3 regions of the Pseudomonas sp. No.21 genome follow, and region 3 is predicted to be linked to each of the others. Evidence: riboswitches for the same ligand, from Rfam matches in the RefSeq annotation. Region 3 holds a riboswitch; each other region holds the start of a gene.

Evidence for each region. Region 3 has a riboswitch for cobalamin ahead of ACYJSS_RS21000 (TonB-dependent receptor). Riboswitches for the same ligand answer to the same signal wherever they lie in the genome.
Region 1: linked by a shared signal. The riboswitch ahead of cobG (precorrin-3B synthase) and the one ahead of ACYJSS_RS21000 (TonB-dependent receptor) in region 3 are both predicted to bind cobalamin.
Region 2: linked by a shared signal. The riboswitch ahead of ACYJSS_RS27090 (CbtB domain-containing protein) and the one ahead of ACYJSS_RS21000 (TonB-dependent receptor) in region 3 are both predicted to bind cobalamin.

The regions. Positions count from the first base shown of each region.
Region 1 covers NZ_BAAJNO010000017.1:53,919-64,002, forward strand. Annotated here, with positions in the region: gene ACYJSS_RS27150 (cobalt-precorrin-5B (C(1))-methyltransferase) at 1-488, opposite strand, end outside; gene cbiE (precorrin-6y C5,15-methyltransferase (decarboxylating) subunit CbiE) at 548-1,753, opposite strand; cobalamin riboswitch at 1,835-2,024, shown strand; gene cobG (precorrin-3B synthase) at 2,101-3,450, shown strand; gene ACYJSS_RS27165 (precorrin-8X methylmutase) at 3,447-4,073, shown strand; gene ACYJSS_RS27170 (precorrin-2 C(20)-methyltransferase) at 4,073-4,834, shown strand; gene cobJ (precorrin-3B C(17)-methyltransferase) at 4,834-6,489, shown strand; gene ACYJSS_RS27180 (sigma-70 family RNA polymerase sigma factor) at 6,640-7,140, shown strand; gene ACYJSS_RS27185 (FecR domain-containing protein) at 7,137-8,120, shown strand; gene ACYJSS_RS27190 (TonB-dependent siderophore receptor) at 8,201-10,084, shown strand, end outside.
Region 2 covers NZ_BAAJNO010000017.1:34,361-44,444, reverse strand. Annotated here, with positions in the region: gene cobN (cobaltochelatase subunit CobN) at 1-1,813, opposite strand, end outside; gene cobW (cobalamin biosynthesis protein CobW) at 1,874-2,926, opposite strand; cobalamin riboswitch at 3,023-3,216, opposite strand; cobalamin riboswitch at 3,275-3,486, shown strand; gene ACYJSS_RS27090 (CbtB domain-containing protein) at 3,587-3,769, shown strand; gene ACYJSS_RS27085 (CbtA family protein) at 3,780-4,487, shown strand; gene ACYJSS_RS27080 (cobalamin biosynthesis protein) at 4,561-4,971, shown strand; gene cobM (precorrin-4 C(11)-methyltransferase) at 4,968-5,732, shown strand; gene ACYJSS_RS27070 (sugar nucleotide-binding protein) at 5,930-6,814, shown strand; gene ACYJSS_RS27065 (NAD-dependent epimerase/dehydratase family protein) at 6,807-7,736, shown strand; gene ACYJSS_RS27060 (OmpW/AlkL family protein) at 8,199-8,891, opposite strand; gene ACYJSS_RS27055 (DUF3299 domain-containing protein) at 9,006-9,533, opposite strand; gene ACYJSS_RS27050 (ABC transporter permease) at 9,541-10,084, opposite strand, start outside.
Region 3 covers NZ_BAAJNO010000010.1:43,727-53,810, forward strand. Annotated here, with positions in the region: gene sigJ (RNA polymerase sigma factor SigJ) at 1-678, opposite strand, end outside; gene ACYJSS_RS20980 (carboxymuconolactone decarboxylase family protein) at 678-1,109, opposite strand; gene ACYJSS_RS20985 (FecCD family ABC transporter permease) at 1,552-2,574, opposite strand; gene ACYJSS_RS20990 (ABC transporter substrate-binding protein) at 2,571-3,536, opposite strand; gene ACYJSS_RS20995 (ABC transporter ATP-binding protein) at 3,533-4,306, opposite strand; gene ACYJSS_RS21000 (TonB-dependent receptor) at 4,329-6,467, opposite strand; cobalamin riboswitch at 6,576-6,779, opposite strand; gene ACYJSS_RS21005 (PaaI family thioesterase) at 7,017-7,460, shown strand; gene ACYJSS_RS21010 (zinc-dependent alcohol dehydrogenase) at 7,464-8,492, shown strand; gene ACYJSS_RS21015 (MarR family winged helix-turn-helix transcriptional regulator) at 8,493-9,077, opposite strand; gene ACYJSS_RS21020 (glutathione S-transferase) at 9,076-9,681, shown strand; gene ACYJSS_RS21025 (MFS transporter) at 9,914-10,084, opposite strand, start outside.

The DNA of each region.
Region 1 (10,084 bases), on a different contig from region 3:
TTGAGCGCCAGCTCGGCGCCGCCCTGCACGCAGACGGTGACCTCGAAGCCGCCGGGGTGGCCGTGCTCCAGCGCGAGTTGCGTGAGGTGCTCGGTCATCATCTGCCGCGGCACCGGGTTGATCGCCGGCTCGCCCACCGCCAGGGTCAGGCCGGGCCTGGTCACGGTGCCGACGCCGGGGCCGGCGTGGAAGCGCACCCCGGGCTCGTCGGCCAGGCGCACCTGGGCGTAGATCAGCGCACCGTGGGTCACGTCCGGGTCGTCGCCGGCGTCCTTGAGCGTGCCGGCCTCGGCGCCGCCGTCGATCGACCGGCAGAACTCCAGGCGCATCAGCACCTGCTGGCCCTTGGGCAGGACGATCTCCACCGCGTCGCTCGCCACCCCGCCCAGCAGCAGGCGCGCCGCTGCCAGGCTGGTGGCGGTGGCGCAGCTGCCGGTGGTGTAGCCGCTGCGCAGGGGCGCGGGCTGCTCGGGGGTTTCGTCACGCATGGCGGGCTCGCGCAGGGCAAGACTCGGCAGCGTTGGGCCTCGCTGCGCTCGGCACCCACCTACGCATGCTTCACCACCTCGAGGAGGGTGATCGGCAAGGCCGAGCGCCAGGTATCGAAGCCACCCAGGGGCTGGGCCTGGGCGATGGCGATGCGGGTCAGCTCGCCGCCATGGGCGTCGCGGAAGGCCACCAGCACCGCCTCGCTCTGCAGGGTCACGGCGTTGGCCACCAGGCGGCCGCCGGGCCTGAGCCGGTCCCAGCACTGCTCCAGCACGCCGGGCTCGGTGACGCCGCCGCCGATGAACACCGCATCCGGCGCGGGCAGGCCAGCGAGTGCGGCGGGGGCCTGGCCGGCCACCAGTTGCAGGCCGGGCACGCCGAGGGCGTCGCGGTTATGGCGGATATGCGCCTGGCGGCCTTCGTCGACCTCGATGGCGATGGCACGGCAGGTGGGATGGGCGCGCATCCATTCGATGCCGATGGAGCCACTGCCGGCGCCCACGTCCCAGAGCAGCTGCCCCGGCTGCGGCGCCAGGCGCGCAAGGGTGATGGCGCGCACGTCGCGCTTGGTTAGCTGGCCGTCATGGCGATAGGCGTCGTCGGGCAGGCCGCAGGTCAGCGGCAGGCGCCGGGCCTGCTCGCCGGCACGGCAGTCGATGGCGACCAGGTTGAGGGCCGCGACCCGGGTGGCGGACCAGTCCCCGGCGACGCCGTCGATGCGCCGTTCGGCCGGGCCGCCCAGGTGCTCCAGCACAGTGATGGCGCTGGAGCCGAAGCCGCGCTCGTCCAGCAGCGCGGCGATGGCAGCGGGGCTTTCGCCATCGTTGCTCAGCACCAGCAGGCGGGCGCCGTCATGCACATGGAGGTTGAGCGCCGCCAACGGGCGCGCCACCAGGGAGACCAGCGTGGTGTCCTGCAACGGCCAGCCCAGGCGCGCTGCGGCCAGGGAAGCGGATGAGGGGGCCGGCAGCACGCGCAGCTCGTCGGCGGGCAGTTGCCGCGCGAGACTGGCACCGACGCCGAACAGCATCGGGTCACCACTGGCCAGCACGCAGAGCGGCGCGCCACGCCGTTGCAGCAGCGGCTCCAGGGAGAAGGGGCTGGGCCAGGTACTGCGCCGGGCGCGGATGCAGCGGGGCAGCAATTCCAGCTGGCGCGGCGCCCCCACCACCTCCTCGGCGGCCAGCAGGGCATGGCGCGCAGCCTTGCCCAGGCCGGCGTAGCCGTCCTCGCCTATCCCCACCAGTGTCAGCCAGGGCTGCATGCAGTTTTCCTCGTATCCGACCGTGCCGCGTCCGTTGGGCATCCGACAACCAGCCGCATCCCACAGCCGCGCAAAGCGGGCATAATAGCGCCCTTCACCGGTTGCCGGAGCGCCCACTGCGCCCGGCCTAAGAGGGAACACGGTCAAAGCCGTGGCTGCCCCCGCAACTGTATGCAGCGAGTCCTCGCGATCCGTGCCACTGGGAAACCGGGAAGGCCGCGACGGATACCGACCTGCCAGCCAGGAGACCTGCCGGTGACACCAGTCGCGTGTGCACGCATCGAGCGGGGTGTCTCGGTGCCAGGGTTCCCTTGCGGGGGGACACGGTCGCCGCGGCAACTGACCCGGTGACCACGGTGAACCACGCTCCCTCCAGCGCTCCATCCGTCCGCCCCTCGGCCTGCCCGGGGCTGCTGCGCATCGTCCCGGCCAAGGACGGCGGCATCTGCCGCATCAAGCTGCCCTGCGGCCGCCTGCAAGCCGGTGCCGCCGAGGCCCTGGCGCTGGCCGCCCACGGCCATTCCGGCGGCGTGCTGGAGGCCACCAACCGCGCCAACCTGCAGATCCGCGGCGTGCATCCGGGCCGCGAACAGGCGCTGATCGCCGAGCTGCTGGCCATCGGCCTGGGCGCTGCGACGCCGGGTGCGGACGATGTACGCAACCTGATGGTCAGCCCCGCCGCCGGGCTCGACCCGAGCGCGCTGCAGGACGTCCGCCCACTGGCCACGCGCCTGCTGGCCCTGCTGGAGGACAACCCGCGCTTCCACGTGCTCTCGCCCAAGTTCGCCCTGCTGCTGGACGGCGGCGAGGCCCTGGCGATGCTCGACCACCCCAACGACATCTGGCTGGCCGCCATGGAGCCCGGCAAGGACGGCCTGTTCGCCTTCGGCCTGGCCGGCTGCCCACCCCGCGAGGCCAGCGACGCGCCCGCCCTGGCGGCGGTGCCCGGCGCCCAGGTGCCGGCCCTGGTGGAAGCGCTGCTGGAGCTCTTCCTCGAACGGGCCGCGCCGCAGCAGGCCCGCATGCGCGACCTGCTCGGCAGCCTGGGTGCCGGCCAGTTGCTGGCCGAACTGCGCCAGCGCCTGCCCTTTACCCTGCAGGACGCGGCTGGCTGGCGCCGCGTCGCCACCGACCTGCGCCCCATCGGCGTGCTGCCGCAGGCGCAGGCCGGGCTGTGGCTGGTCGGCGCCCTCCCGCCCCTGGGGCGCCTGCAGGCCGGCCAGTTGCTGGCCCTCGCCGAACTGGCCCGGCGCCACGGCGACGGCAGCCTGCACATGACGCCCTGGCAATCCGTGCTGCTGCCCAACGTGCCGGAGCGGGAAACCGCCCCGCTGCTGGCCGGGCTCGCCGCCCTGGGCCTGTGCACCGAGGCCGACGCGCCACTGGCGCGCCTCCAGGCCTGCACCGGGTCGGCCGGCTGCGCCAAGGGCCTGGCCGACACCAAGGCCGACGCCCTGACACTCGCCGCCACACTGCCCGACGGCGCGCGGGTGCACCTGTGCGGCTGCCCGCGCTCCTGCGCCGCCGCCCATGTGGCGCCGCTGACGCTGCTGGCCACGGGCGACGGCCACTACGACCTCTATCGACGCGACGACGGCGCCGGTGGCTTCGGCCGCCCGCTGGCGCGCGACCTGGACATACACGCGGCGGCCGCCTGGCTGGCCGCCACGCCTGACAGCTGGAGCTCCACCGAATGATCGATTACATCCGCGATGGTCAGGAGATCTATCGCCACTCCTTCTCCATCATCCGCGCCGAGGCGGACCTCTCCGCCATCCCGCCGGACCTGGAGAAGCTCGCCGTGCGCGTGATCCACGCCTGCGGCATGGTCGACGTGGTGCAGGACCTGCGCTTCTCCCCCGGTGCCGGTGCCGCCGGCCGCGCCGCCATCGCCGCAGGCGCGCCGATTCTCTGCGATGCACGCATGGTGGCCGAGGGCGTGACCCGCGCGCGCCTGCCGGCGGACAACAAGGTCATCTGCACCCTCAACGACGCCGGCGTGCCGGAGCTCGCCCGCACGCTGGGCAACACCCGCTCGGCGGTGGCCCTGGAACACTGGCGCGAACACCTGGAAGGCAGCGTGGTGGTGATCGGCAACGCGCCCACCGCGCTCTTCTACCTGCTGGAGATGCTCGACGCCGGCGCGCCGAGGCCGGCGCTGATCCTCGGCTTCCCGGTGGGCTTCGTCGGCGCGGCGGAATCCAAGGACATGCTCGACGCCGACAGCCGTGGCGTGCCCTACGTGATCGTGCGTGGTCGCCGTGGCGGCAGCGCGATGGCCGCAGCGGCGATCAACGCCCTGGCCACGGAGGTGGAGTGATGGGTGCGCAGGCACGTTCCGGCAAGGGCCGGCTGATCGGACTGGGCGTGGGCCCCGGCGACCCCGAGCTCATCACCCTCAAGGCCCTGCGCCTGCTGCAGTCGGCCCCCGTGGTCGGCTACTTCGTGGCCAAGGCGAAGGCCAACCTGGGCCAGGGCGGCAATGCCTTCGGCATCATCGAGCAGCACCTGGTGGCGTCGCAGCTGCGCATGCCCCTGGTCTACCCGGTGACCACCGAGAAGCTGGAGCCGCCGCTCTCCTACGAGGATGTGATCAGCGACTTCTACGACACCGCCGCCCAGCAGGTCGCCCAGCACCTGGACGCCGGGCGCGACGTGGCGGTGATCTGCGAGGGCGACCCGTTCTTCTACGGCTCCTACATGTACCTGCACGACCGCCTGGCCGGGCGCTACGAGGCCGAGGTGGTGCCGGGCGTGTGCTCCATGCTGGGCAGCGCCGCAGTGCTCGGCGTGCCGCTGGTGTACCGCAACCAGAGCCTTTCGGTGCTCTCCGGCGTGCTGCCGGAGGATGAACTGAAAGCGCGCCTGGCGGACGCCGAAGCGGCGGTGGTGATGAAGCTCGGGCGCAACTTCGACAAGGTGCGCCGGGTGCTCGGCGAGCTGGGCCTGGACGGCCGCGCCCATTACGTGGAGCGCGCCACCATGAGCAACCAGCGCATCGTGCCGCTGCACGAGGTGGACCCGATGGCCTCGCCCTACTTCTCGATGATCCTGGTCCCCGGCCAGAAGTGGAGAGGCTGATGGACCCGCGCAAGGCCCCGGCCATCCTGCTGCTCGGCCAGGGCGGCCTGCCCGTCGCCCGGCGCATCCAGGCGCTTTATCCACAGGCCCGCGTGCTCGGCCTGGCCGGGCGCGTCGAGGGTGCCGACGCGACCTATGCCGAGTTCGGCGAGACCATGCGCGGGCTCTACCGCGACGACAGGCCGATCATCGCCCTGTGCGCGGCCGGCATCCTCATCCGCAGCCTCGCCGCGCAACTGGCCAGCAAGGGCGCCGAGCCGCCGGTGCTGGCGGTGGCCGAGGACGGCAGCGCCGTGGTGCCGCTGCTGGGCGGGCTCGGTGGGGTCAACCGCATGGCCCGCGAGATCGCCGCGCAACTGGAGGTGGCCCCGGCCATCACCACCAGCGGCGAACTGCGTTTCGGCACCTGCCTGCTGGAACCGCCAGCCGGCTATGCCCTGGCCGATATCGAGCAGGGCAAGCGCTTCGTCTCCGACCTGCTGGGTGGCGAGCCCGTCCGCGTCGAGGGCGAGGCACCCTGGCTGGAGGCGGCGAACCTGCCCCTGGCGGAACAGGCCCGGCGGGTCATCCATGTCACCGCCGAGCAGCGCGTGGAAGCCCGCGACGAGCTGCTGATCCACCCCCGCGTGGTGGCCGCGCGCATCGACGGTGATGCGGATGCAGCCGGCGTGCGCCAGGCCCTGGCAACCGCCGGGCTGGCCGGTGGCGCCCTCGCCTGCCTGCTGGCCGCCCCCGAACGCATGGCCGACGCCACGCTGGCCGCCAGCGCCGAGGAACTCGGCGTGCCGCTGCGCTTCGTGATCGACGAGAAGGCGCTGCCGCCCCTGCACCAGCACCTTTCCGGCATCCGCCTGTACCGCGCCGCGCAGCCGCTGGAGGTGGAGCGCGTCGGCCAGCGCCGTGGCCGCCTCACGGTGGTGGGCCTGGGTCCGGGCGCCGCCGAGTTCATGGTCCCGGCCACGCGCCGCGCCCTGGACGAGGCCGAGGACCTGCTGGGCTACGAGACCTACATCCGCATGGCCGGGCCCTTCCGCCCGGAGCAGGTGCTGCACTGCACCGACAACCGCGAGGAGCTGCAACGCGCCCGCCACGCCTTCGAGCTGGCCGCCAGCGGGCGCCGGGTGGTGGTGGTGTCCTCGGGTGACCCTGGGGTGTTCGCCATGGCCGCCGCCGTGCTCGAAGCCCTGGACGACAACCGCGACCCGCGCTGGCTGCAGGTGGAGCTGCAGGTGTTCCCCGGCGTCTCCGCCGCCCTGGCCACCGCCGCCAAGGCCGGTGCGCCCCTGGGCCATGACTTCTGCCTGATCTCGCTTTCGGACAACCTCAAGCCCTGGGAGGTGATCGAGCAGCGCCTCGACCACGCCGGCGCCGCCGACCTGGCCATGGCCTTCTACAACCCCATCTCCAGGGCCCGCCCCTGGCAGCTGGCCCGCGCGCTGGAAATCGTCGCCCGCCACCGCCGCCCGGAAACGGTGGTGGTGCTGGGCCGCGACATCGGTCGCCCGGCCGAGGCGCTGACGCTCACCAGCCTCGGCGAGCTGCGCCCGGAACAGGTGGACATGCGCACCCTGGTGATCATCGGCTCGTCACTGACCCGGCGCATTCCCCGCCCCGACGGCCCGGACTGGGTGTACACCCCGCGCTGGTATCGCTGAGGCGGCACCAGCACCTGGCAGGACGCGAAGCAAGGGCGGACGGTTCGACATGACCGGCCGCCCTTTTCCTGCACGCCAACGTTGCAAATCCCTTCGCGCATCAAGAAAATGCGATTAATTTTCATTTGCTACCGATTCTTCGGTGACCCCATGTCGTCTCCCCATCTCAGTGTGCAACGCCTCTACAGCGACCATCACGGCTGGCTGAAGAACTGGCTGCGCGGCCGCCTCGGCAACGCCGCCGATGCCGCCGACCTGGCCCAGGACACCTTCCTGCGCCTGCTCGCCCGCCGCGAGCAGCTGGAGATCGCCACGCCACGCGCCTTCCTGCGCACCGTCGCGCGGGGGCTGGTGATCGACCACTGGCGCCGCGAGGAGCTGGAACGGGCCTACCTGGAATCCCTCGCCCACCTGCCGGAGGCGCAGACGCCGAGCCTGGAGGAGCGCGAGCAGATCCTCGAGCTGCTGGAGCGCATCGCGCGCCTGCTCGATGGCCTGAAGCCGAAGGTGCGCACCGCCTTCCTGCTGGCCCAGTGCGAGGGGCTGACCCATGTGCAGGTGGCCGAGCGCATGGGCATCTCCCTGCGTTCGGTGGAGCGCCATGTCGCCGACGCCCTGTTCCATTGCTACCAGCTGCGCTTCGCCGAATGAGCGCCTCGCCCCAGACCGATGCGCAGGTGGTGCGCCAGGCCATCCACTGGCTGGTGCGCCTGCGCTCCGCCAGCGGTGATGCCGAGCTGCAGCGCGCCTGCGACCACTGGCGCGCCGCTCACCAGGACCATGAACAGGCCTGGCAGCGCGTGCAGGTGCTGGACGACGAACTGTCCAGCTCGCTGAAAGCCGTGCCCGGCGCCGGCACGCTGATGCAGACCCTGGAAACCTCGGCCCAGCGCCTGCGCCGCCGCCAGGCCCTGAAGCTGCTGTCGGCGGCCATGGTCAGCGGTTCCGCCCTGTGGCTGGCCCGCGACCTGACGCCCTGGCCGCGCCTGGGCGCCGACTACGGCACCGCCGTCGGCGAGCGCCGCCACGTGGCGCTGGCCGATGGCACGCAACTGCACCTGAACACCGACAGCGCGGTGGATGTGCGCTTCGACGAGCATCAGCGCCTGGTGCTCCTGGAGCGTGGCGAGATCCTCGTCGACAGCGGCCCTGACGCCACGACGGGCATCTCGCGCCCCCTGCGCGTGCGCACCCGCCATGGCCTGTTCGAGAGCCTGGGTGGCCGCTTCGTGGTCCGCCAGGAGCAGGCCGCCACCCGCCTGAGCGTCGCCGAGGGCACGGTGAGCATCGCCCCGCTGGCCGGTGCCGGCGCTGCAGTGGCCGGTGCCGGCCAGCGCTTCGAAGTCGGCGAGTACGCCGCACGCGCGCTGGAGGCGCCGGACATGGACGCAGCCGCCTGGGCCGACGGGTTGATCGTCACCCGTGGCATGCGCCTGGCCGACTTCCTCGCCGAAATCTCGCGCTACCGCAACGGCCGCCTGGCCTGCAGCGAGGCCATCGCCGACCTGCGCCTCTCCGGCGTGTACCGCCTGGACGACACCGACAAGCTGCTGGAGCTCCTGACCCGCACGCTGCCGGTGGAGGTGCACTACCGCACCCGCTGGTGGGTGACGGTACAGGCCAGGGCCTGAAATCTTTTTTGGCGGGTTTTTCCGCAACGTCCGGCAAAGGGAATGAATCCCATTAACTTTTGCCTTTCACGGAAGCCTTCATGACCGCACCTCGCGCCTCCCGCCTCGCCCTTGCCGTACGCGGCGCCCTGCTTTCCGCTGCGCTGGCGGCCACGCTGCCGGGCGCACCGGCCTTCGCCGAGGACGCCACGAGCGCCGCCAGCCGCAGCTACGCCATCCCCGCCGGGCCGCTGGACGAGGTGCTCAACCGCTTCGCCCGCGAAGCCGGGATCAACCTCTCCGCCACCCCGGAGCAGACCCGTGGCCTGCGATCCCCGGGCTTGAACGGCGCCTGGTCGGTGGACGGCGCGCTGGGCCGCCTGCTCGGCGACACGCCGTTGCAGGCCGAGAGCCTGGGCGATGGCAGCTACGTGCTGCGCGAGGTGAAGACCCAGGGCGCGCTGGAGGTGCCGTCGACCCAGGTGTTCGCCCTGGGCAATGCGCTGGGCAGCGAGGAAGGCTACCTGGCCACCCACAGCCAGATCGCCACCAAGACCAGCAAGGCGCTGCTGGAAACCTCGCAGACCGTCTCGGTGGTGACCCACGAGCAGATCGACGACCAGGGCTCGAAGACGGTGCAGCAGGCGGTGCGCTACACCCCCGGGATCTTCACCGGCCAGGTGGGCGCCTCGAACCGCTACGACTACATCGTCATGCGCGGCTTCGCCGACAACAGCGTGGACAACGTCTACCTCGACGGCCTGAAGACCATGGGCGACAGCGGTACCTACAGCTCGCTGCAGGTGGACCCGTACTTCCTCGAGCGCATCGACGTGCTCAAGGGCCCCTCCTCGGTGCTCTATGGCCGCAGCCTGCCGGGCGGCCTGGTGGCGCTGACCAGCAAGAAGCCGCTCTACGAGGACTACCACCAGGTGCAGGCCAGCGTGGGCAACATGGGCCAAAAGGGCGCGGGCTTCGATTTCAGCGGCCCGCTGGACGAGGACAAACGCATCGCCTACCGCGTGGTAGGCCTGGGCGAGGGGTCGGACACCCAGTTCGACTCCATCAAGGAGGAGCGCTATGCCATCGCGCCTACCCTTTCCATCGACTTCAGCGAAGACACCAGCCTGACCCTGCAGAGCTACCTGCAGCACGACCCGAACGGCGGCTACCACGGCGGCGTGCCGGCCGAGGGCACCCTGTACCAGCGTGGCGGCCAGCGCATCGGCCGCGACTTCTTCGACGGCGAACCGAGCCTGGAAGCCTTCGACCGCACCCAGCGCATGTTCGGCTACCAGCTGGAGCATCGCTTCGACGACGTATGGACCGCGCGCCAGAGCTTCCGCTACCTCAGCTCCGACGTGAGCATGCAGCAGGCGTACGCCTATGGCTGGGCCTCGCCCACCGAGCTGAACCGCTACTACACCGATGCCACCGAGGACCTGAAGGCCTACATCGTCGACAACATGGTCCAGGCCGAATTCGACACCGGCACCCTGCGCCATACCCTGCTGATGGGCCTGGACTACCAGAAGCGCAAGACCAACGTGGAATGGGGCTCCGCCGCCTTGGCGCCGATCGACGCCTTCAACCCGGTGTACGGCAACGATGCCCTGGTGGGCTACGGCCAGGTGGAGCACGACCGCCGCCTGGAGCAGACCGGCCTCTACCTGCAGGACCTGATCGACCTGAACCAGTGGCGCTTCTCCATCGGCCTGCGCGAGGACTGGGTGGAGGTCTCGGACAAGAACCTGACCGCCGGCAGCAAGTCGGACGAGCGCCGCAGCAAGTTCACCGGCCGCCTCGGCGCGCTGTACCTGTTCGACAACGGCGTGGCGCCGTACATCAGCTATTCCGAATCCTTTAACCCCAACGCCTATTCGGACCAGGCCGGCAAGCCGCTGGAACCCACCGAGGGCACGCAGTGGGAGGCCGGGGTGAAGTTCCAGCCGGTGGGCAGCGACAGCCTGTACACCGCCTCGCTG
Region 2 (10,084 bases), on a different contig from region 3:
CGATGATCACCGCCTGGGCGCGGCGCTTGGCCTGGGCGCCTTCGCCGGGGTCGTTGACGATGAAGGGGTAGATGTTCGGCAGCGGGCCCATCACCGCATCCGGCCAGCACTCGGCGGAGAGGCCGACGCCCTTGCCCGGCAGCCATTCCAGGTTGCCGTGCTTGCCGACGTGCACCAGCGCGTCGGCGCCGAACACCTCGCGCAGCCAGAAGTAGAAGGCCAGGTAGCCGTGGGGCGGCACCAGCGCAGCGTCGTGGTAGATGGCCGCCGGGTCCAGCTGGTAGCCGCGCGCCGGCTGGATGCCGACGAAGGCCAGGCCGAAGCGCAGGCCGGCGACCATCATCCGTCCGGCGCGGAACATCGGGTCCTGCTGCGGTTCGCCCCAGCGCTCCGTTACCGCCCGCTGGTTGGCTTCGGGCAGGCGGGCGAAGCAGGCCAGGTAGGCGTCCAGCGCCAGGCTCTGGGCGCAGGGGCGCGCGTCGAGGCTGTCGAGGTCGTTGCTGACGCCGCCCAGCAGGCTGTGGATAAGTGCCGTGCCGTTCTCCGGCAGGCCGGCCAGGGGGTAACCCTCGGCCTCCAGGGCGCGGAGGATGTTCAGCGCGGCGGCCGGGGTGTCAAGGCCCACGCCGTTGCCGATGCGGCCGTCGCGGGTGGGGTAGTTGGCGAGGATCAGCGCCACGCGCTTGTCGGCGTTGGCCTTGCGCCCCAGCAGCAGCCAGCGGCGCGCCAGTTCGGCGACGAAATCCATGCGTTCGAGGTGGGGCAGGTAGCACACCACGTCGCTCTGGCTGCGCTCGCTGCGCCAGGCCAGGCCCTTGAAGCTGATGGGGCGGGTGATGATGCGCCCGTCCAGCTCCGGCAGGGCGATGTGCATGGCCAGGTCGCGCGGGCCGAGGCCTTGCGGGTTCTCTTCCCAGAGCGGCTGGTTGTCCAGCGAGCAGATGGCCTGCAGCACCGGCACGTCGCGGCGGAAGGGGCGCTGGCCGGGCGTGTCGGGGTTGGATTGGGCGAAGCCGGTGGTGTTGATGATCAGCTCGGCGTCGACGGCGTCCAGCCAGTCTTCCACCACGGCCAGGCACTCGGCTTCCTTGAGGCTGGCCACCGCGATGGGCAGCGGGTTGATGCCGACGGCGGCCAGGCGCTCGCAGAAGGCGTCGATGAAGGCGGTGTTCGCCGCCTGCAGGTGGGTGCGATAGAACAGCAGGGCTGCCACCGGCTGGCCCTCCCGCCAGTCGGCGCGCCAGTGTTCGAGGCGGGCCGGGCGCTGGCGCGGGTGATGCACGGCGACGCGGGGCAGGGTGTTGGGCGCGAGCCAGGGGTAGTCGCGGCCCAGGCAACGGCTGGCGAGGCAGGCGAACAGTTGCCGGGCGTTGTCCAGGCCGCCCTGGCGCAGGTACTGCCAGCAGCGCTCGGCGTCCTCCGCCGGGACCGTGCACAGGCGGGCCAGCTCCGGGTCGGGGCGGTCGTCGCCGGGCACCAGGATCAGCTGCGTGCCGCGTTCGGCCAGGGCCACCAGTTGCTCGATGCCGTAGCGCCAGTAGCCGACGCCGCCATGCACGGAGATGAGGATGACCTTGGCGTGCTGCAGCACCTCGTCGACGTAGAGGTCCACCGAGGCGTGGTTCTGCAGCTGCATGGGGTTGGCCAGGCGCAGGCTGGGGTAGTCCGCCGGCAGCTCGCGGGCGGCCTCGGCCAGCAGCGCCAGGTGCGAATCACCGCTGCACAGGATCACCAGCTCGGCGGGCGTCTGGGCCAGGTGGGCGATGCCGTCGTCGGGGACGAAGCCGCCAGGTTGGGTGCGCAGCAGGTGCATGGCTCGGGCCTTGGCTCGGTGGTGCGGCCCTCTCCCGGGGGAGAGGAGCCGGTTCGGCGGTTACGCCAGGGCGGTGCGCAGTTCGTTGGCGATGGTGGCCGGGTCCAGCTCCTGGCCGATCACCACCAGGCGGGTGGCGCGGGTCTCGTCGGCCAGCCACTGGCGGTCGAAGTGCTTGTCGAAGCGCTTGCCGACGCCCTGTACCAGCAGGCGCATGGGCTTGCCGGGGATGGCGGCGAAGCCCTTGATGCGCAGCACGTCGTGGCGCTCCACCAGTTGGCCGAGGGCGGCCAGCAGGGCGGCTTCCTCCACTTCCGGCAGGTCGACGTGGAAGGAGTCGAACTCGTCGTGGTCGTGGTCCTCGTGCCCTTCGTGGTCGTGGTGGGTGGCGCGGCTGTCGATGTGCGCCTCGGCCTCGGCGTTCAGGCCCAGCAGCACGGAGAGCGGCAGCTTGCCGGCGCTGGCTTCGACGATCTTCACCGCCGGCGGCAGCTCCTCGGCCACTTCGGCGCGCACGGCGGCCAGGGCGTCGGCGTCGAGCAGGTCGGCCTTGTTGAGGATCACCAGGTCGGCGCTGGCCAGCTGGTCTTCGAAGAGTTCGTGCAGGGGCGACTCATGGTCGAGGTTCGGGTCCTGCTTGCGCTGCTCGTCCACCTGCTCGGGGTGGGCGGCGAAGGTGCCGGCGGCCACGGCCGGGCTGTCGACCACGGTGATCACCGCGTCCACCGTGCAGGCGCTGCGGATCTCGGGCCACTGGAAGGCCTGTACCAGGGGCTTGGGCAGGGCCAGGCCGGAGGTCTCGATGAGGATCTGGTCGAGGTCGCCACGGCGCGCCACCAGTTCGCGCATCACCGGGAAGAACTCTTCCTGCACGGTGCAGCACAGGCAGCCGTTGGCCAGCTCGAAGACGCGGCCCACGGCCTCTTCCTCGGTGCAGCCGATGGAGCATTGCTTGAGGATCTCGCCGTCGATGCCCAGCTCGCCGAACTCGTTGACGATCACCGCGATGCGGCGGCCTTCGGCATTGTCGAGCATGTGGCGGAGCAGGGTGGTCTTACCGGCACCGAGGAAGCCGGTGACGATGGTGACGGGGAGTTTGGCCAGGGTTTTCATGCGCGGCAGCCCTTCGCTGGGAGTCGATCGGATCGGCGGGCGCGCGGGACGAGGGCACGGAGGGCCCGATTCGCCACCGGATCACCCCGCCCGGTTGTCTGGAAATTCGCCGAGGCAGGTCTCCTGGCTCACAGCCTGGCGCGATGCGCCGCCTCTCCGCCTTCCCGCCCGAAGGGCAGTGGCTGTGGATAAGGCCTCAGCTGTTCACAGTTGCGGGGGCAGCCACGGCTCGGCCGTGTTCCCTCTTAGCTGCGGCGCGCGGCCGCAGAACCTCGAAGGGCCGAAGGCTACGCAGGCCGGGGGCGGCGGTCAATCGCGGCGGTTGACGGCCGGTCGGTCTCGTGATGTCCTTGTGCGGTTTTTTCAGGTGTCTCGCGCCGTCGCGCGCGAGGTGAAACGGGAAGTCGGTGTGCCCCAGGGCGAGTCCGACGCTGCCCCCGCAACGGTAAGCGCACGTAGGGATCTGTAGGCCACTGTGTCCAGCGGACATGGGAAGGCAAACCCGCCCAGCCTCGGCTGGCGTCGCAAGCCCGGAGACCGGCCTGATCAGTTTTTGGCAACCCGCGGTGGGCGGGCGCATGCCGGAAATGCGGTGCCGTAGCGGCCGCTTTCTTCGCACGCGTTCCTCTTGCCGACTCACCCGCACGCAGAGGAAGCACCATGTCCAGCAGCACACTGAGCCATTCGGCCGCCGCCGTCCCCCTGTCCAAACGCCTGGCCATCGCCATCGGTGCCAGCCTCCTGGGCCTGTCGCTCGTGTACTTCGCCGGCTTCTCGCACATCGAGGCGGTGCACAACGCGGCCCACGACACCCGCCACAGCTCTGCCTTCCCCTGCCACTGAGGGCGCACCCGTGATCAAGCGCATCGCCCAGACCGCCGGGTTCGCCGGTCTCTTCGCCGCCATCGTGCTGACCCTGCTGCAGAGCCTGTGGGTCACCCCGCTGATCCTCCACGCGGAAACCTTCGAGAACTCGGCACCGGCCGAACAGGCCGAGCACAGCCACGAGCATGCCGCCGGCACGCCCGCCCATGAACACGACGCCGAAGCCTGGGCACCGGAAGACGGCTGGCAGCGCACGCTGTCCACCGGTGGCGCCAACCTGGTGGTGGCGGTGGGCTTCGCCCTGCTCCTGGCCGCACTGTTCAGCCTGCGTGGCCCGACCCGCGCCTGGCAGGGCCTGCTCTGGGGCCTAGCCGGTTTCGCCACCTTCGCCCTGGCGCCGTCCCTCGGCCTGCCGCCGGAGCTGCCGGGCACCGCTGCCGCCGACCTGGCCCAGCGCCAGGTCTGGTGGATCGGCACCGCCGCCTCCACCGCCGCCGGCCTGGCGCTGATCGCCTTCGGCCGCAACTGGGTGCTGCGCATCGTCGGGCTGGCGTTGCTGGTGATCCCCCACGTGGTTGGCGCGCCGCAGCCCGAGGTGCATTCGAGCCTGGCGCCGGAAGCCCTGGAACACGAGTTCATCGCCGCCTCGCTGATCACCAACGCGCTGTTCTGGGGCGCCCTGGGCTGGGCCGCCGCCTGGCTGTACCAGCGTTCCGCGAGCCAAGACCTGGCGTGAGCCGGGCCGTGCCATCGATCGACCCCGCGCAGGGCCCGGCCCTTCGCGGGGTCTTGCTTTACAGGGCAGGCCGATGATCCGCGTGGCCGGCCTCGGCTGCCGGCGCGGCTGCCCGGAGCGCGAACTGCGCGAGTTGCTGGACAGCACCCTGGCCGAGCGTGGCCTGGCGGTCGGCGACCTGAGTGCCCTGGCCAGCGTCGACAGCAAGGCCGACGAGCCCGGGCTGCGGGCACTGGCGCTGTCCCTTCACCTGCCCTTGGCGCTGTTGCCGGCCACCGAGCTGGCGGCTTGCGAGGGGCGGCTGTCCGGTACCTCGGCCGTCGCCCTGCGGGAAACCGGCAGCCCCGGCATTGCCGAGGCCGCGGCCCTGCTGCATGCCGAAGCCCTGGCCGGCCGGCCTGCGCGATTGCTGGTGGAAAAACGCCGCAGCCCCCGCGCCACCTGTGCGCTGGCCTGCATTCCCGAGGATGTGGATAACCCATGACGGTCTATTTCATCGGCGCCGGCCCCGGCGATCCGGAGCTCATCACGGTCAAGGGCCAGCGGTTGATCCGCAGCTGCCCGGTGATCCTCTATGCCGGTTCCCTGGTGCCGGAAGCGGTGCTCGACGGGCATCGTGCCGAGCAGGTGGTGAACACCGCCGAACTGCACCTGGACGAGATCGTCCGCCTGCTGGCCGAGGCCCATGGGTGCGGCCAGGACGTGGCGCGCGTGCATTCCGGCGACCCCTCGCTGTATGGCGCCATCGGCGAGCAGATCCGCCACCTGCGCGTGCTGGGCATTCCCTACGAGGTGGTGCCCGGCGTCACCGCCACCGCCGCCTGCGCCGCGTTGCTCGGCACCGAGCTGACCCTGCCGGACATCTCGCAGACGCTGATCCTCACCCGCTTCGCCACCCGCACGCGCATGCCCGAGGGCGAGTCCCTTGCCGAGCTGGCGCAGCACCGCGCGACCCTGGCGGTGCACCTTGGCGTCAGCCACCTGCCGCGCATCGTCGAGGAACTGCTGCCGCACTACGGCGCCGATTGCCCGGTGGCCGTGGTGCACCGCGCCAGCTGGCCCGACCAGGACTGGGTGACCGGCACGCTGGCGGACATCGTCGAGCGGGTGGCGGGCAAGGACTTCCGTCGCACCGCGCTGATCCTCGTGGGGCGCGTGCTGGCCGCCGAAGGCTTCACCGACTCCTCGCTCTACCACCCCGATCACGCCCATCTCTATCGCCCCGCAGGGGGTGACGACGACTGACGAGGCGTGCCGCATGGCGCGCCGCTAGTGACGCAGCGCCGGGAAATAAGCAGAATGCGTGTTCCCCGGTCGGAAACGACCGCCGGCTTGCGTGCCTGATGCCCCGTCTTGGCGAACCTCCTGGTCACAGGGATGGCGCCGGTGCGGGGTCATGGCCTGATCGATAACACCCACTGGCTTTAAGCGACCTTCTGTCTATGCGTATGCGCTTGATGCTCCTGGGCGGTGGCAATGCCCTTGGCCAGGCGCTTATCCGCCTGGGGGCCGAGGATGATGTAGGGTTCCTCGCCCCGCGCCCGCCCGAACAGGGCTGGGATGCCGCCAGCCTGACCCAGCTGCTCGACGACACCCGCCCCGATGCGGTGATCAACCTCGCCTACTACTTCGACTGGTTCCAGGCCGAGGAGGCCAGCCCGGTCCGTTTCGCCGCGCAGGAACGCGCGGTCGAGCGTCTCGCCGAGCTCTGCCAGCACCACGGCATCGTCCTGCTGCAGCCTTCCAGCTACCGCGTCTTCGATGGTGCCCGGGCGACGGCCTACAACGAGAAGGACGAGACCATTCCCCTGAGCCTTCGCGGGCAGTCCCTGTGGCGCATCGAGCAGAGCGTGCGTGCCATGTGCCCCAAGCATGTGCTGCTGCGCTTCGGCTGGCTGCTGGACGACAGCAACGAGGGCATCCTCGGGCGCTTCCTCGCCCGTGCCGAGCGGGACGACGAGCTGATGCTGGCCGACGACCGCCGCGGCAACCCGACGCCGGTGGACGACGCCGCGCGGGTGATGCTCGCCGTGCTCAAGCAACTGGACTGCGCTGCGCCGCTCTGGGGCACCTACCACTACGGCGGCCATGAGGCGACCACCACCCTGGCGCTTGGACAGGCGGTGCTCACCGAGGCCCGCAACCTGCGCGCGCTGAAGGTGCAGGAAATCACCCCCCAGGCCCACGCCGCCCGCCCCGATGCGGCGGACGAGCCCCAGCACGCGGTGCTGGCCTGCAAGAAGATCCTCCATACATTCGGCATCAAGCCCCGCGCCTGGCGCGCGGCGTTGCCCGCACTCCTGGACCGTTACTACCGCCATGGCTGACCTCCCCATCCTCGTTACCGGCGGCGCCGGCTTCATCGGCTCCAACCTGGTCGACGCACTGCTGGCGCGCGGGCACGCCGTGCGCGTGCTCGACGATCTTTCCACCGGCAAGCGCAGCAACCTGCCGCTGGACAACCCGCGCGTGGAACTCATCGAAGGCAACGTCGCCGACGCCGCACTGGTAAGCCGTGCCATGGCCGGCTGCAAGGCGGTGGCGCACCTGGCCGCCGTGGCCTCGGTGCCGGCTTCGGTGGACGACCCGGTGGCCACCCACCAGGCCAACTTCATCGGCACGCTCAATGTGTGCGAAGCCATGCGCGAGCATGGCGTGAAGCGCGTGGTGTTCGCCTCCAGCGCCTCGGTCTACGGCCAGAACGGCGAAGGCCAGGCCATCGACGAGAACACCCCCGTGGCACCGCTGACCCCCTACGCGGTGGACAAGCTGGCCAGCGAGCAGTACCTGGATTTCTACCGCCGCCAGCATGGCCTGGAGCCAGCGGTGTTCCGCTTCTTCAACATCTTCGGCCCGCGCCAGGACCCGTCCTCGCCCTATTCCGGGGTGATCAGCATCTTCACCGAGCGCGCCCTGGCCGGCACGCCGATCACCATCTTCGGTGATGGCGAGCAGACCCGTGACTTCGTCTATGTCGGCGACCTGGTGCAGGTGCTGGTGCAGGCGCTGGAGAACCCAGGCATCGAGGCCGGCCCGGTGAACGTCGGCCTGCAGCGCTCCACCAGCCTGAAGGACCTGCTCGCCGCCATCGGCAGCGTGGTGGGCGAACTGCCGGCCATCAGCCATGCCGATGCGCGCTCAGGCGATATCCGCCATTCCCTGGCGGACAATAGCCGTCTGCTGGAGCGTTTCGCCTTCCCCGAGCCGACGCCCCTGGCGGTCGGCCTGGCCCGCTTGCTGGGCCGCTGAGGCGAATGGAAAAGGCGCCTGCGAGGCGCCTTTTTTTTGCGCTCTGTCTGCGTTGGCTGTTGTGGTTTTAAAGCAAGGGCTCAAGCACGGTGTCTTCCGGACGCCCTCCACCGCATGGGTTTCGCTTCGCTCTACGCCATCCTACGAGAGCTGCCGCCACTACGTGCGCGCTGGGGGCGTACATCGATGTGATGCGTTGGGCGAAGAAAGCTGGAGCAGCCGCCAGCCCCGTATGGAGGGGCAAGTTTTTTGGTTCCTTTTCACCGGGCTGGCGTTCCAGCGACTGGAAAAGGGACTCGCCCGGGAGGGCGAAACCAGAAGTACCAGCAAAACTCAGCACTCAGCTGGGCTCAAATCCTCTAGCAACACTTAACGCAAAAAGCCTTTTTTCATCCCACCAGATGGGCCGGTGATGCCAACGAAAAAGGCGCCCGGAGGCGCCTTTGTTCATTGCGGTTGGGCTTAGAACTTGTAGCCCAGGCCAACCATGTAGACCCACGGGTCGACGTCCACGTCCACCTTGGCGCGTACGCCCAGGGCGGTGTTGTCGACATAGGCGCGGGTGTCGATGTCGATGTAGCGCACCTGGGCGTTGAGCATGATGTTGTCGGTCAGCATGTAGTCGGCGCCGACCTGCCAGGCCAGGCCCCAGGAGTTCTTCACGCGGAGGTTGTCGAAGCCGGCTGCGGTCGCGCCGCTGCCCACGTGCTCGTCATAGATCCAGGTGTAGTTGATGCCGGCGCCCAGGTAGGGCTGGAAGGCCGACTGGGATTCCAGCGGGTAGTACACGACGCTCAGGGTCGGCGGCAGGTGCTTCAGCGAGCCCAGGCTGCCGTTGGCGGCGTCGAGGGCGGTGCCCTTGATCTTCACTTCGTGCTCGAAGGGGGTGGCGGCCAGCAGTTCCAGACCGAAGTGGTCGGTCAGCATGTAGGCGAAGTTCAGGCCCAGCTGGGTGTCGCTGTCCATGGTCGCCTTGCCGCCCAGGTCGGCGCCGGCCAGGGGGCCGCGGTCTACCTTGACGGAAGAGCTGTCGGCTTTCGGGTTGACGGTGATGGCACCGGCACGGACGAGGATGTCACCCGCCTGGTGGGCATGGGCCACCGGGGCGGCCACAGCGAGAGCGAGGAGGGAGGCGGCTAGGAACTGCGTTTTCATTTAAGGGCTCCGAGGTCTTGAGCTTGTGTTGGCTGGGCTCAGTTTCGGGGAGCACGAAACGCGGCACCTTGATCTAGCTCAATGCCGCGGCGAGTTCGTTAGCAGGCTTGCTTATCAGCTCTCGGGCGTCTCGTAGGGGTAGATCTTGCTGGCTTCCATCTGGTAGCCCGCTTCGGCCAGTTCGCTGGTGCTGGATTTCACCTGCAGCTGCCCTTCGATCCAGAACGGCTGGTAGAGCGCGTCCATCAGCACGCCCAGCTCGCTGGTGACGTGGACGATCTGGTTGGACGGCGGTGGCGGCACATGGATGCAGGCACCGAAGTAGGGAACCAGCAGGAAGTCGGTCACCCGGCCTTCCTCGGTCACGTCCAGCGGCACGATGTAGCCCGGCAGTTTCACTTCCAGGCCGTCCAGCGTCGGCACCACCGGAGCGGACGGCGACTGCTGCATGGCGGCCGGGCCCGCTTCGGCGGCGAGGGAGTCGGCCAGCTGCGAGAGGTCGTGGATGGGGGCGGGAGGTGGGGGCGGCGGAGCGTCGGCGGGGATCAGCTCGGACCAGGTCAGTTCACGGACCTCACCGGCCCAGAGGCCGGTGGCGGTCAGCAGGATCAGGGCCGGAAGGGCCAGCAGGGCGCGTTTCATCATGGGCTCACAGGCGAATGGACAGGCCGTCGGCCAGGGACTGCCGATAAGCGCGCCAGGCCGGCACGGCGCCCATCAGCAGGGCGGCGGCCAGGATACCGCCCAGCAGCGTCCACTCATAGGTGCTCGGCAGTGCCAGCGGCAGGTAGAGACCGTAGTTGGCCTGTACATAACCCTGGGCGAGGGCGATGCCGAGGTACAGCAGCACCAGCCCGAGCACCGCGCCGGCCAGCGCCAGGGCGAAGGCCTCCAGCACCAGCAGGCTGGCGATATGCCAGGGCCGCGCGCCCACCGAGCGCAGGATGGCCATCTCGCGGCGGCGCTCGTTGAGGCTGGTGAGGATGGCGGTGAGCATGCCGATCAGCCCGGTGAGCACGACGAACAGGGAAACCACGAACAGCGCCTTCTCGGCCGTGCCCATCAGGCTCCATAGCTCCTGCAGGGCGACGCCGGGGAGGATCGCCAGCAGCGGTTCGCCGCGGTATTCATTGATCTCCCGCTGCACGGCGAAGGTGGCGATCTTGCTGTTGAGGCCGAGCATGAAGGCGGTG
Region 3 (10,084 bases):
GCCCAGCACCGCCTCGCGTCCATGCAGGGTCTCGCGGAGGGTGGGCACCTTGCCGCCGCCATCGGCGCGCAGCTCCACCTCGGCGCCCAGCAGGCCGGCCAGGGCGCTGCTGTTGCCGCCCTCGATGGCATCGCGAAAGGCCGCCAGCAACTGTTCCTGGCGTTCCACCGGGGTGACGTGGCGCACCCGCGCGTCCTCGACATTGGTGCGCGCCCGTGACACCAGCTTGCGGCAGGCGGACTCCTGCACGGCGAGGATGCCGGCCACCTCGGCATAGGGACGCTCGAAGATGTCGTGCAGCAGGTAGGCGGCACGTTCCTTCGGCGACAGGCGCTCCAGCACCAGCAGGAAGGCGGTCTGCAGCGAGGCGGCCAGGACCATGCCCTCGTCGGGGCCGTCTTCCGCCAGGCCGTGGATGGGCTCCGGCAGCCAGGAACCGACGTAGTCCACCCGCGTGCGCCGGGCCGAGCGCAGCAGGTCGATGCAGCGGCGTGTGCACAGGGTGGTCAGCCAGGCGGCCGGGTTGTCGAGGCCGGCAAGATCGGCCTCCTGCCACTTCAGCCAGCAGTCCTGCAACGCATCCTCGGCGTCGGCGCGCGAGCCGAGGATGCGATAGGCGAGGCCGAGCAGGCGCGGGCGGTGCTGCTGGAAGAGTTCGAGGTGGGCTCGGGTCTGCATCAATGCTTCGACACCTGGATACGGTTCCACAGGTTGATCATCGCCACCTGGGTGGTCAATGCGCTGATCTGCGTTTCGTCGAAGCGTTCGCGCAATGCCTGGCGCAGGGCGGCGTAGTCGCGCTCGTCGTCGATGCGGGTCAGCGCCTCGGTCCAGGCCAGGGCGGCCTTCTCGGCGGCGCTGAAATCCCCCGAATGGCGCCACACCACCAGGCGGTCCAGGCGCTCGCTGGTCTCGCCGCCTTCGCGGGCCTCGCGGGTGTGCATGCGCACGCAGAAGGCGCAGCCGTTGAGTTGCGAGGCACGCAGGTGGACCAGATGCACCAGGGCGCGGGGCAGGCCGAGCTTGTCCAGCTCGGCATGGACGCTGCCCAGCACGGCCAGCACCTGGGGGATTTCCTGTTCGTAACGCACGGCGCGGGTATCGCTCATTCTTCGTCTCCGTCAGGGGGCCGGAGTGGCCCCTTTGATGACTCGACGGATCAGCCTGTGGGGTTGTGACGTGGTGGGGAAAATAATTTTTGCGGGGGAGGGGGGACAGCCCTGCGGGCGAATGGATGGGTTCTGTCTGCGTTGGTTATTGGGGTTTAAAGCAAATCCTCAAGTACGGTGGTTTCCGGGCATCTATGGACTTCTGCCACCTCTACCGCATGGGTTTCGCTTCGCTCGCGGAACGCCGCCCGACCCATCCTAGGAAGGTCCGTGCGCACCACGTGGTGAGGTGCTGGGCGAAGAACGCTGGAGCAGCCGACAACGCCCCTACAGGGACGAGGTGCGCCTCAGCTTTTCGGTACGCCAGGCGGCACCTCGTAGGATGGGTAGAGCGGAGCGAAACCCATCGGGCGGAGTCATCGGCGGGGCTGATGACGTCCCTTCAACGCCGGCGCAGCAGGCCCACGAAGAACAGCCCGCCGATGGCGGCGGTGGCGATGCCGATGGGCAGGTCCTCGGGGGCGACCAGGGTGCGGGCGGCGACGTCGACCCAGACCAGGAACAGCGCGCCGAGCAGGGCGGCCACCGGCAGCAGGCGACGGTGTTCGGCGCCCACCAGGCGGCGCGCCAGGTGCGGCAGCATCAGGCCGATGAAGCCGATGGCGCCGCTCAGGGCCACCAGCACGCCGGTGAGCAGCGAGGCGCAGAGGAACACCTGCAGGCGTACCCGGCGGGCGCTGAAGCCCAGGCTGATGGCGGTCTGCTCGCCGGCCATCAGGGCGTTCAGCCCCCGGGCCTGGGCGAGCAGGGCGACCAGGCCCAGCACCAGGCACAGTGCCGGCGGCCAGAGCAGCTCCCAGCGTGCGGCACCGAGCCCGCCGAGCATCCAGAACACCACCGAGCTGGCGGCATGGTGGTCGCCGAGGAACAGCAGCAGGTTGACCAGCGCCATGCACAGGAAGGACACGGCGACACCCGCCAGCAGCAGGCGATCGCTTTCCAGGCGGCCGTGGCGGCTGGCGATGGCCAGCACCAGTAGCATGCTGCCCAGTGCGCCGACGAAGGCGGCCAGGGGCAGGCTGAGCACACCGATGAATTCGCCCAGGTAGAGCAGCACCAGCACCGCGCCCAGGGCCGCGCCGGAGCTGACCCCGAGCAGGTGCGGGTCGGCCAGCGGATTGCGCGTGGCCGCCTGCAGTGCGCCACCCACCAGGGCCAGGCCGGCACCGACCAGCGCCCCGAGCAGCACCCGGGGTGCGCGGATCAGCCAGACGATGTGTTCCTGGCCCCGGCTCCAGTCGCCCGCAGCGCTCATGCCCAGGCGCTCGGCGAGGATGCCCCAGACATGTGCCTGGGGCACCGCGGCCGGGCCGAAGCCCAGGGCGGCGATGCAGGAGAGCACCAGCGCCACGACGAGGCCGAGCAGCAGCAGGCGGTAGGCGCCGGGCGTGCGCACCGGGCTCATGGCGCCTTCCCGGCGAAGCGTTCGGGGTGCAGGCCGGCGGCCAGGGTCTCGATGGCCTCGATGTTCTCCACCGAGGGGGTGACGGCGAGGTAGGGCAGGACCAGGAAGCGCTGCTCGCGGATCGCCTCGACCGATTGCAGGGCCGGGTGGGCGAGGAGGAAGTCGCGCTTCTGCTGCCAGCTGCGTTCGCCGTAGTCGACGATCAGGATCACCTGCGGGTCGCGCTCGACCACGGTTTCCCAGTTGACCTGGGTCCAGCTGGCGGCGAGGTCGTCCATCAGGTTGTGGCCGCCGGCGGCGGTGATGATCGCTTGGGGCATGCCCAGGCGGCCAGAGGTGAAGGGGCGGTCCTCGCCGCTGTCGTAGAGGAACACCCGGGGCGCCTCGCCACCGTTGGCCAGGCGCCTGGCCACCTCGGCCTGGCGCGTGCGCAGGGCGGCGACCAGGGCGTTGGCGCGGGCCTCGACGTCGAAGATGCGGCCGAGGTTGTCGAGGTCGCGGTAGAGGTCTTCCAGGCTCGCCGCCTCGCGCGGCATCACGTGGGCACAGGATTCGCTCAGCTCGTACACCGGGATGCCCAGGGGCGCGAGGGTGGCCGGGGTGACCTCGCCGCCCACGCGCATGCCGTAGTTCCAGCCGGCGAAGAAGAAGTCGGCATCGACGTTGAGCAGCGTTTCGATGGAGGGGTATTTGCGCGCCAGCTCCGGCAGGTCGCCCAGGGCGGCCATCAGCCGGGCGTCCGGGGTCTTCCAGCCGCTGATGCCGCTGTAGCCGACCATGCGCGATTGCAGGCCGAGGGCGACCATCATGCCGGTGAGGTTGATGTCCTGGCTCACCGCCCGCTGCGGCGCGCGCTCGAACACCACCTGGCGGTCGCAGCTGGTGACGCGCAGCGGGTAGTCGGTGGCCTGGGCGAGGGGGGCCAGGAGCAGGGCGAGCAGGGCGATCGATGAAGGCTTCATGGGCTGATCCAGGTGATGCGCGGGTGGTCGGCGAGGGGGTGGCGGTCCACCAGCGCGTGCACGCCGAACACCTGTTGCAGCAGCTCGGCGGTGAGCACGTCGGTGGGCGTCCCGCTGGCCACCACGCGGCCTTGGTCGAGGACGTAGAGGCGGTCGCAGAAGGCCGCCGCCAGGTTGAGGTCGTGGAAGCTGGCCAGGGTGCTCAGGCGCAGGCGCCGCAGCTGGTGCAGCAGCTCCAGCTGGTAGCGCGGGTCGAGGTGGTTGGTGGGCTCGTCGAGCAGCAGCAGGCCGGGGCGCTGGACCAGGGCGCGGGCCAGCAGCACGCGCTGCTTCTCGCCGCCGGAGAGGCGGGCGAAGGGGTGCGCGTGGAAGCCGCCCATGCCCACGGTGGCCAGCGCCTCGGCGACCAACGCGGCGTCTTCGGCATCGTCGCCATCGAACAGGCCCTTGTGCGGCGAACGGCCCATGGCGACCACCTCGGCCACGGCGAGGCCGAAGTCCTGGGGGAATTCCTGCAGCACCACGGCGATGCGTTGCGCGCTCCAGCGCGGGGTGCGTCGCCAGAGGTCCTCGCCATCCAGCGCCACCCAGCCGGCGGCCGGGCGCTCGGCGCGGTAGGCGCAGCGCAGCAGGCTGGTCTTGCCGCTGCCGTTGGGGCCGATGAGGCCGACGAACTCGCCCTCGCGCACCTGCAGGTCGATGCCCTGCAGAAGCCAACGGGGGCGAGCGTCGGGTGCCCAGGCGAGGTCGCTGATGTTCAGTGAGGGCATGCCGGGCACTCCTTTCGCCGGATCAGAAGCTGTAGTCGGCGGTGACGAAGAAGGAACGGGGCTGGCCCAGCAGCCATTGCTGGCCGCCGTTCTGCTGGGTGACGGCGTAGCGGCGGTCGAGCAGGTTGTTCAGCTCCAGCCCCAGGCGCGTGTCCGGCAGCACCTGCCAGCCGAGGTTGGCGTCGAGCACGGTGTAGCCGGGCACCTTCACGGTGTTGGCGGCGTCGGCATAGCGGGCATCGACGTAGCGCGCGCCGATGCCGGCGTCCAGGTCATGGCCGAGTGCCTTGCTGACCCAGAGGTTGGCGGTGCGCCGTGGCACGTCGGTGGGGCGGTTGCCGGACCGGGAGACGAGCTGGCCGCCGACGGATTCGTTGAAGTCGTCGTATTCGGCGCGCAGCAGCGAGGCGTTGGCCGAGACGTGCCAGCCCTGCTCCAGGGCCAGTTCCAGGGTCGCCTCCAGGCCGTCGGAAGACTGCTGGCCGATCTGCTGGGTGGGGCGGGTCACCGATTCACGAGAGAGCAGCTTCTTCTTGACGATGTGGTAGGCGGCCAGGGTCCATTCGCCGCGCCCGTCCCAGAACTGTTGCTTGAGGCCGAACTCGGTCTGCTTCGACTCGGTCAGGTCCATCTGTTGCTGGGTGGGGCTGAGGGTGATGAGGTTGCTGACGCCGTCCTCGCTGGTGGAGTACTGGCCATAGAAGGACAGCTGCGGGGTGGCGGCGAACACCAGGCCGGCGCGCCAGTTGCCGCCCTGGATGCTGCGGTCGCTGCGGCTGTTGGCACGCAGGTCGGTGCGGTCGACGTGGTTCTGGTCGCGGCGCAGGCCGGTGACCACGGACCAGCGCTCGCCGAGCTGGGTGCGGTTCTCGGCGAACAGCGCGGCGGTGCGGGTTTCGCTGCGCGAGTGCGGGCGGTAGGCCGAGGCGCTCTGGTAGTAGCCGGGCGCGGGGTTCCAGGGGTCGACGTAGTCGCCGCCGATGTCGGTGTAGGGCGAGTTGTTCAGCAGGTCGAAGCGGATGCGGTTGAACTCGCCGCCGACCAGGGTGCGGCTGTCGAGGCCGAACAACGAGTGGTCGAAGGTGAAGGTCTGGCGGTCGCCGATCTGCTCCTGCTCGTGCTTGATGCGCAGGTTCTCGGCGCGCTCCAGCTGGCCCCGGCCGGCGTCCCAGGTGTAGGCCTCGGCGTTGCGCCAGTAGCGGCGGCTCTTGATGTGGTAGAGCTGGTTGCTGGCGCTGAAGCCTTCGCCGGGCGTCCAGTCGGTGACGAGCCGGGTCCACTGGTCGTTGTAGTGCTGCTCGGCGTTGTGCAGGTTGTAGTTCTTCTCCTTCAGGCTGTCGCGTAGGTGGCCGTCGATCAGCGGCGTGCCGAAGTAGTTCATCGGCGTGAGGTCGCCCTGGTCATGGGCCAGGGTGAAGGCCAGGTCGTCGCTGGCCTGCCAGCGCAGGGCGGCGCTGAGGCCGAGGTTCTTCGAGTCGCCCCGGTCGATCCAGCCGTGGCTGGTTTCGCGGTTGAGGTTGAGGCGGTAGCTGAGGGTGTCGGTGAGCGAGCCGCCGCTGTCCAGGGCCATCTGCTGGCGGTCGTCGGAGCCGTAGCCCAGGCGCAGGCGGTTGCGGATCTCGCCGTCGAAGGGCTTCTTCGGCACCACGTTGATCACCGCGCCCGTGGCGCCTTCGCCGTAGAGCACCGAGGCCGGGCCACGGATCACGTCGATGCGTTCGACCATCCACGGGTCGGTGGGGAAGGTGGTGGTGCCCATGCCGGTGTAGAAGCGCGTGCCGTCGTACAGCTGCATCACCGAGGCGTGGCCGGTGAAGCCCCGGGCCGAGAGGGCGGTGCCGCCGTTGCCGGGGGTGCCGATGTGGGTGATGCCGGGGCTGCGGGTCACGGCGTCCTGCACGGTGGCGTTGTTGCGTGCGCGCACTTCGTCGCCGCTGATGGCGCTGGTGCTGGCCGGGGTTTCCAGGGCGGAGAGGCCCAGGCGCGAGCCGGCGGGCACGGGCGTGTCGAGGCGGATGGTCGTGTCGTCCGCCTGGTCGGTGACGGCGGTGGCCGGTAGCGCCAGGGTGCCGTCTTCGGCGTGCAGGGCGAGGGAAATGGACAGCGCGAGCAGGCCGAGGGCGGCGCTCGCCGGAGCGTTGGAGCTGAAGGTACGGGTCATGTCGTTCCTATCACGTCAGGAATGAATGGAGCCCGGAGGGAATGCAAAGGCGCGCGCGGGCGCGTGCACCCGTGCGAGAAACCGGCCCGTGCCCGCCCACCGCGGGTTTGCCTATCGATGCTCCAGGCCGGTCTCCGGGCTTGCGAGGATCACGTCGCATCCGCCTTCCCATGCCATGGGCACAGTGGCGTATCGGATGCAGCGCTCGCTTACCGTTGCGGGGGCAGCGCCGGACTGGTCCTGATGGACGCACCGGCTTCCCGTTTAACCCCACGCACGACGGCGTGGGACACCTGGAACGGCGCGCATATGACCATCCGCGCGCTCGGGCGTCAACGTTGAAATCGTGCGCGGGATGGCGCAATCCCCCTTCCCAGAGCCGTAGCGACGTTGCCGGAATGCCTTCCTTATTGTCATATCAACAATGTTGATTTGAGATTCTGCGCTCACGTATCGTCCGTCCACGGGCTGCAGGGCGATTCCCTCGCAGGGCCGCCCGCCATCCCCCCGAAACCGCTCGCCGACCCCGGCAGAGCCAGGAGCCTCGAGATGACCGATACCCCGAACAGATCCATCCCTTCCGGCCTGCAGATCCTCCAGGCGGTGATCGACGGCAAGCTGCCCGCGCCCTCCATCGGCGAGACCATGGCGATGAAGGCGGTGGGCGTCGAGCCCGGGCGTATCTTCATCGAGGCGCGGCCGGATGTACGTCACCTCAACCCGGCGAACACCGTACACGGCGGTTTCGCCGCCACCTGCCTGGACGGTGCCGCGGGCCTGGCGCTGTTCACCACGCTGCCCGGCGATACGCGGTATTCGACGGTGGACCTGGGCGTGAAGTACCTGCGCCCGCTCAAGGCCGGCGAGGTGTACAGCGTGGAGGGCTGGGTGGTGGAGCGCACCCGCAGCCTGGCGTTCTGCGATGCCCATATCCGCGATGCCGCCGGCACGCTCTGTGCCCGCGCCACCACCACCTTCAGCGTGAGGGACTGAGCCATGCGCGAACTCATCGTCAAGGGCGCGGGGCGCCTGGCCTGGGAGGAGGCGCCGTCACCGGTGCTGGATTCGCCGCTGGCGGCGCTGGTGCGGCCCATCGCCTCGGCCTCCTGCGACCTCGACCGGCGCCTGATCGCCGGGCTGACACCGTTCAAGCCGCCCTTCGCCCTGGGCCACGAATGCGTGGCCGAGGTGCTGGACGTGGGCGCGCAGGTGGGCACGGTCAAGCGCGGCGACCTGGTCTCGGTGCCCTGGAAGATCGCCTGCGGCACCTGCCGCCAATGCCTGGCCGGGCGCAGTACGGCCTGCACGGGCGTCGCCCGGCATGCGGCCTATGGCGTGCCGGCGGGCGGGCACTGGGGCGGGCTGTTCTCCGAGGTGGTGCGGGTGCCTTTCGCCGACGCCATGCTGGTACCGCTGCCCCCGGGGCTGGACCCGGTGGCCGTGGCCAGCGCCAGCGACAACCTCACCGATGCCTGGGTGGCCACCAGCCGCCCGCTGGCGACACGGGAGGAGGCGAGGGTGCTGGTGGTGGGCGGCACCGAGAGCCTGGGCATCCTCGCGGTGCAGATGGCCCGCGCCGCCGGGGCGGCCGAGGTGGATTACCTGGATGGCGACGGCTACCGCGACGAGCTGGCCGTGCGCAGTGGCGCGACCCTGCGCAGCGGAGCCGATGGCGCGCTGAACGAACGCTACGACCTGGTGGTGTCGGCCACCCGCGACCCGCAGGCGCTGCGTACCGGCCTGCTGGCGCTGGCGCCGGGCGGGCATTGCTCGTGCATCGGCATCATCTTCGAGGACCCGGCCATCCCGCTGTTCGGCCTGTACATGCGCGACGTCACCCTTTCGGTCGGCGCCTGCAGCGTGCGTCCGCACATCCCCCGGGTGCTGGAGCTGGTGGAGCAGGGCCATTGCGACCCGCTGCTGGTGAGCCCCAGCGTGGTGCCCTGGGAAGAGGCCACCGAGGCATTGATCCGGCCGCTGGCCAAGTGCATCGTGGTGCGCGAACGCATCACCACGGCGGGTTGATCAGTCGAGGCGGGCGGCCAGGGATTGCATGACCGAGTGCCAGGCGACCCGGCCGTCGGTGTCGGTGGTGTCCAGCGCGGCGCGGATGGCCTGGCGTTCCAGGTCGGTGGCGCGGCGCTCCACGTCATGGCCTTCCGGGCTGAGGGAGAGACGCTTGTAGCGGTGCTGTTCCGGGTCGCGTTGCTGGGTCACCAGGGCGCGTTCGAAGAGGTGGGTCAGCGGGCGGTGCAGTGCCTGCTTGCTGACACCGAGGAGGGCGGCCAGCTCGCCGACGTTGATGCCTTCGACGCGCCGGATGGCGTAGAGGATGCGGTGGTGGACGCGCGACAGGCCGAGGGTTTCCAGGTAGGCGTCGGCGTCCAGGGTGAGGCCGCGGAAGCCGAAGTGCAGCAACTCCAGCGCGACATCCAGGTCGTCCAGGCGTCTGATGTCTGCGGAGTCCAGTTTGATTTTCCTGTCGATGACCATGGGCAGCTCCCGGGCGCGATGGGCGGGGATGCTACCGGCGCCGCCGGTGGTGGTCCAGTTGCAACGACAGCGGGCGCCGGCATTGGGCCGGCCCGCGAACAGGAGCATTGAAGACATGAAACTGATCTACGCAGGGGCGTCCCCCTTCGCTCGCAAGGTCCGGGTGCTGGCGCTGGAATCCGGCCTGGCGGCTGGCATCGAGATGCTCGATACCGCCGTGCTGCCGATCAAGGAGAACGCCGAGGTCAACCGCGCCAACCCGCTGGGCAAGATCCCGGTGCTGATCACGAGCGAGGGCGAGGCGCTGTTCGACAGCCGCGTCATCTGCGAATACCTCGATGCCCTGCAGAGCGGCGACGCCTTCTTCCCCCATGGTGCCGAGCGCTGGACCTGCCTGACCCGTGCGGCCCTGGCCGACGGCCTGATGGATGCGGCGCTGCTGGTGCGCTACGAGGGCGCCATCCGCCCCGAAGCGCTGCAGTGGCAGGACTGGAAGGACGGCCAGCTGGGCAAGATCCATCGCGCGCTGGATGCCCTCGAAGCCATCGCCGACCAGCTCCACGGCCCGCTGGACATCGCCCAGATCGCCGTGGGTTGCGCGCTCGGCTACCTCGACTTCCGCCTCTCCGACCTCGGCTGGCGCCAGGGCCACCCGGGGTTGGAGCGCTTCTTCGCCACCTTCTCCGAGCGCGACTCGATGAAGGCGACGGTGCCGGCCTGACACCTCTTCGCCAGAACCTTCGTCGATGTGCGCACTGCGCTCCGGGCGCAGTGGCTTGCGTAGGGTGGCGTAGAGCGAAGCGAAACCCACGCGGTGGCCGTGACGGGACGCCATAAATGCCCCGCAAGGCACCGTGCTTGAGGCTTCGCATCACGTTCACCACAGAGCCCATGAATTCGCTCCCACGGTCGTGATGCTTCCCGCAGGAGCGAGCTCCGCTCGTGAGTCGCCCTCAGTCCGTCGCCAGCGCCACGGCGCGTGCCTGGTGCGCCCGGGCCAGGCGGAACAGGCCGAAGGCGGCGAGGGCGAAGGTGACGTTGAGGCCGATCATCGGCAGCGCGCTGTCGTTCTGCAGGGCGCTGAGCAGCAGGCCTGAGAGCGTGGCACCGGCCATCTGGGCGAA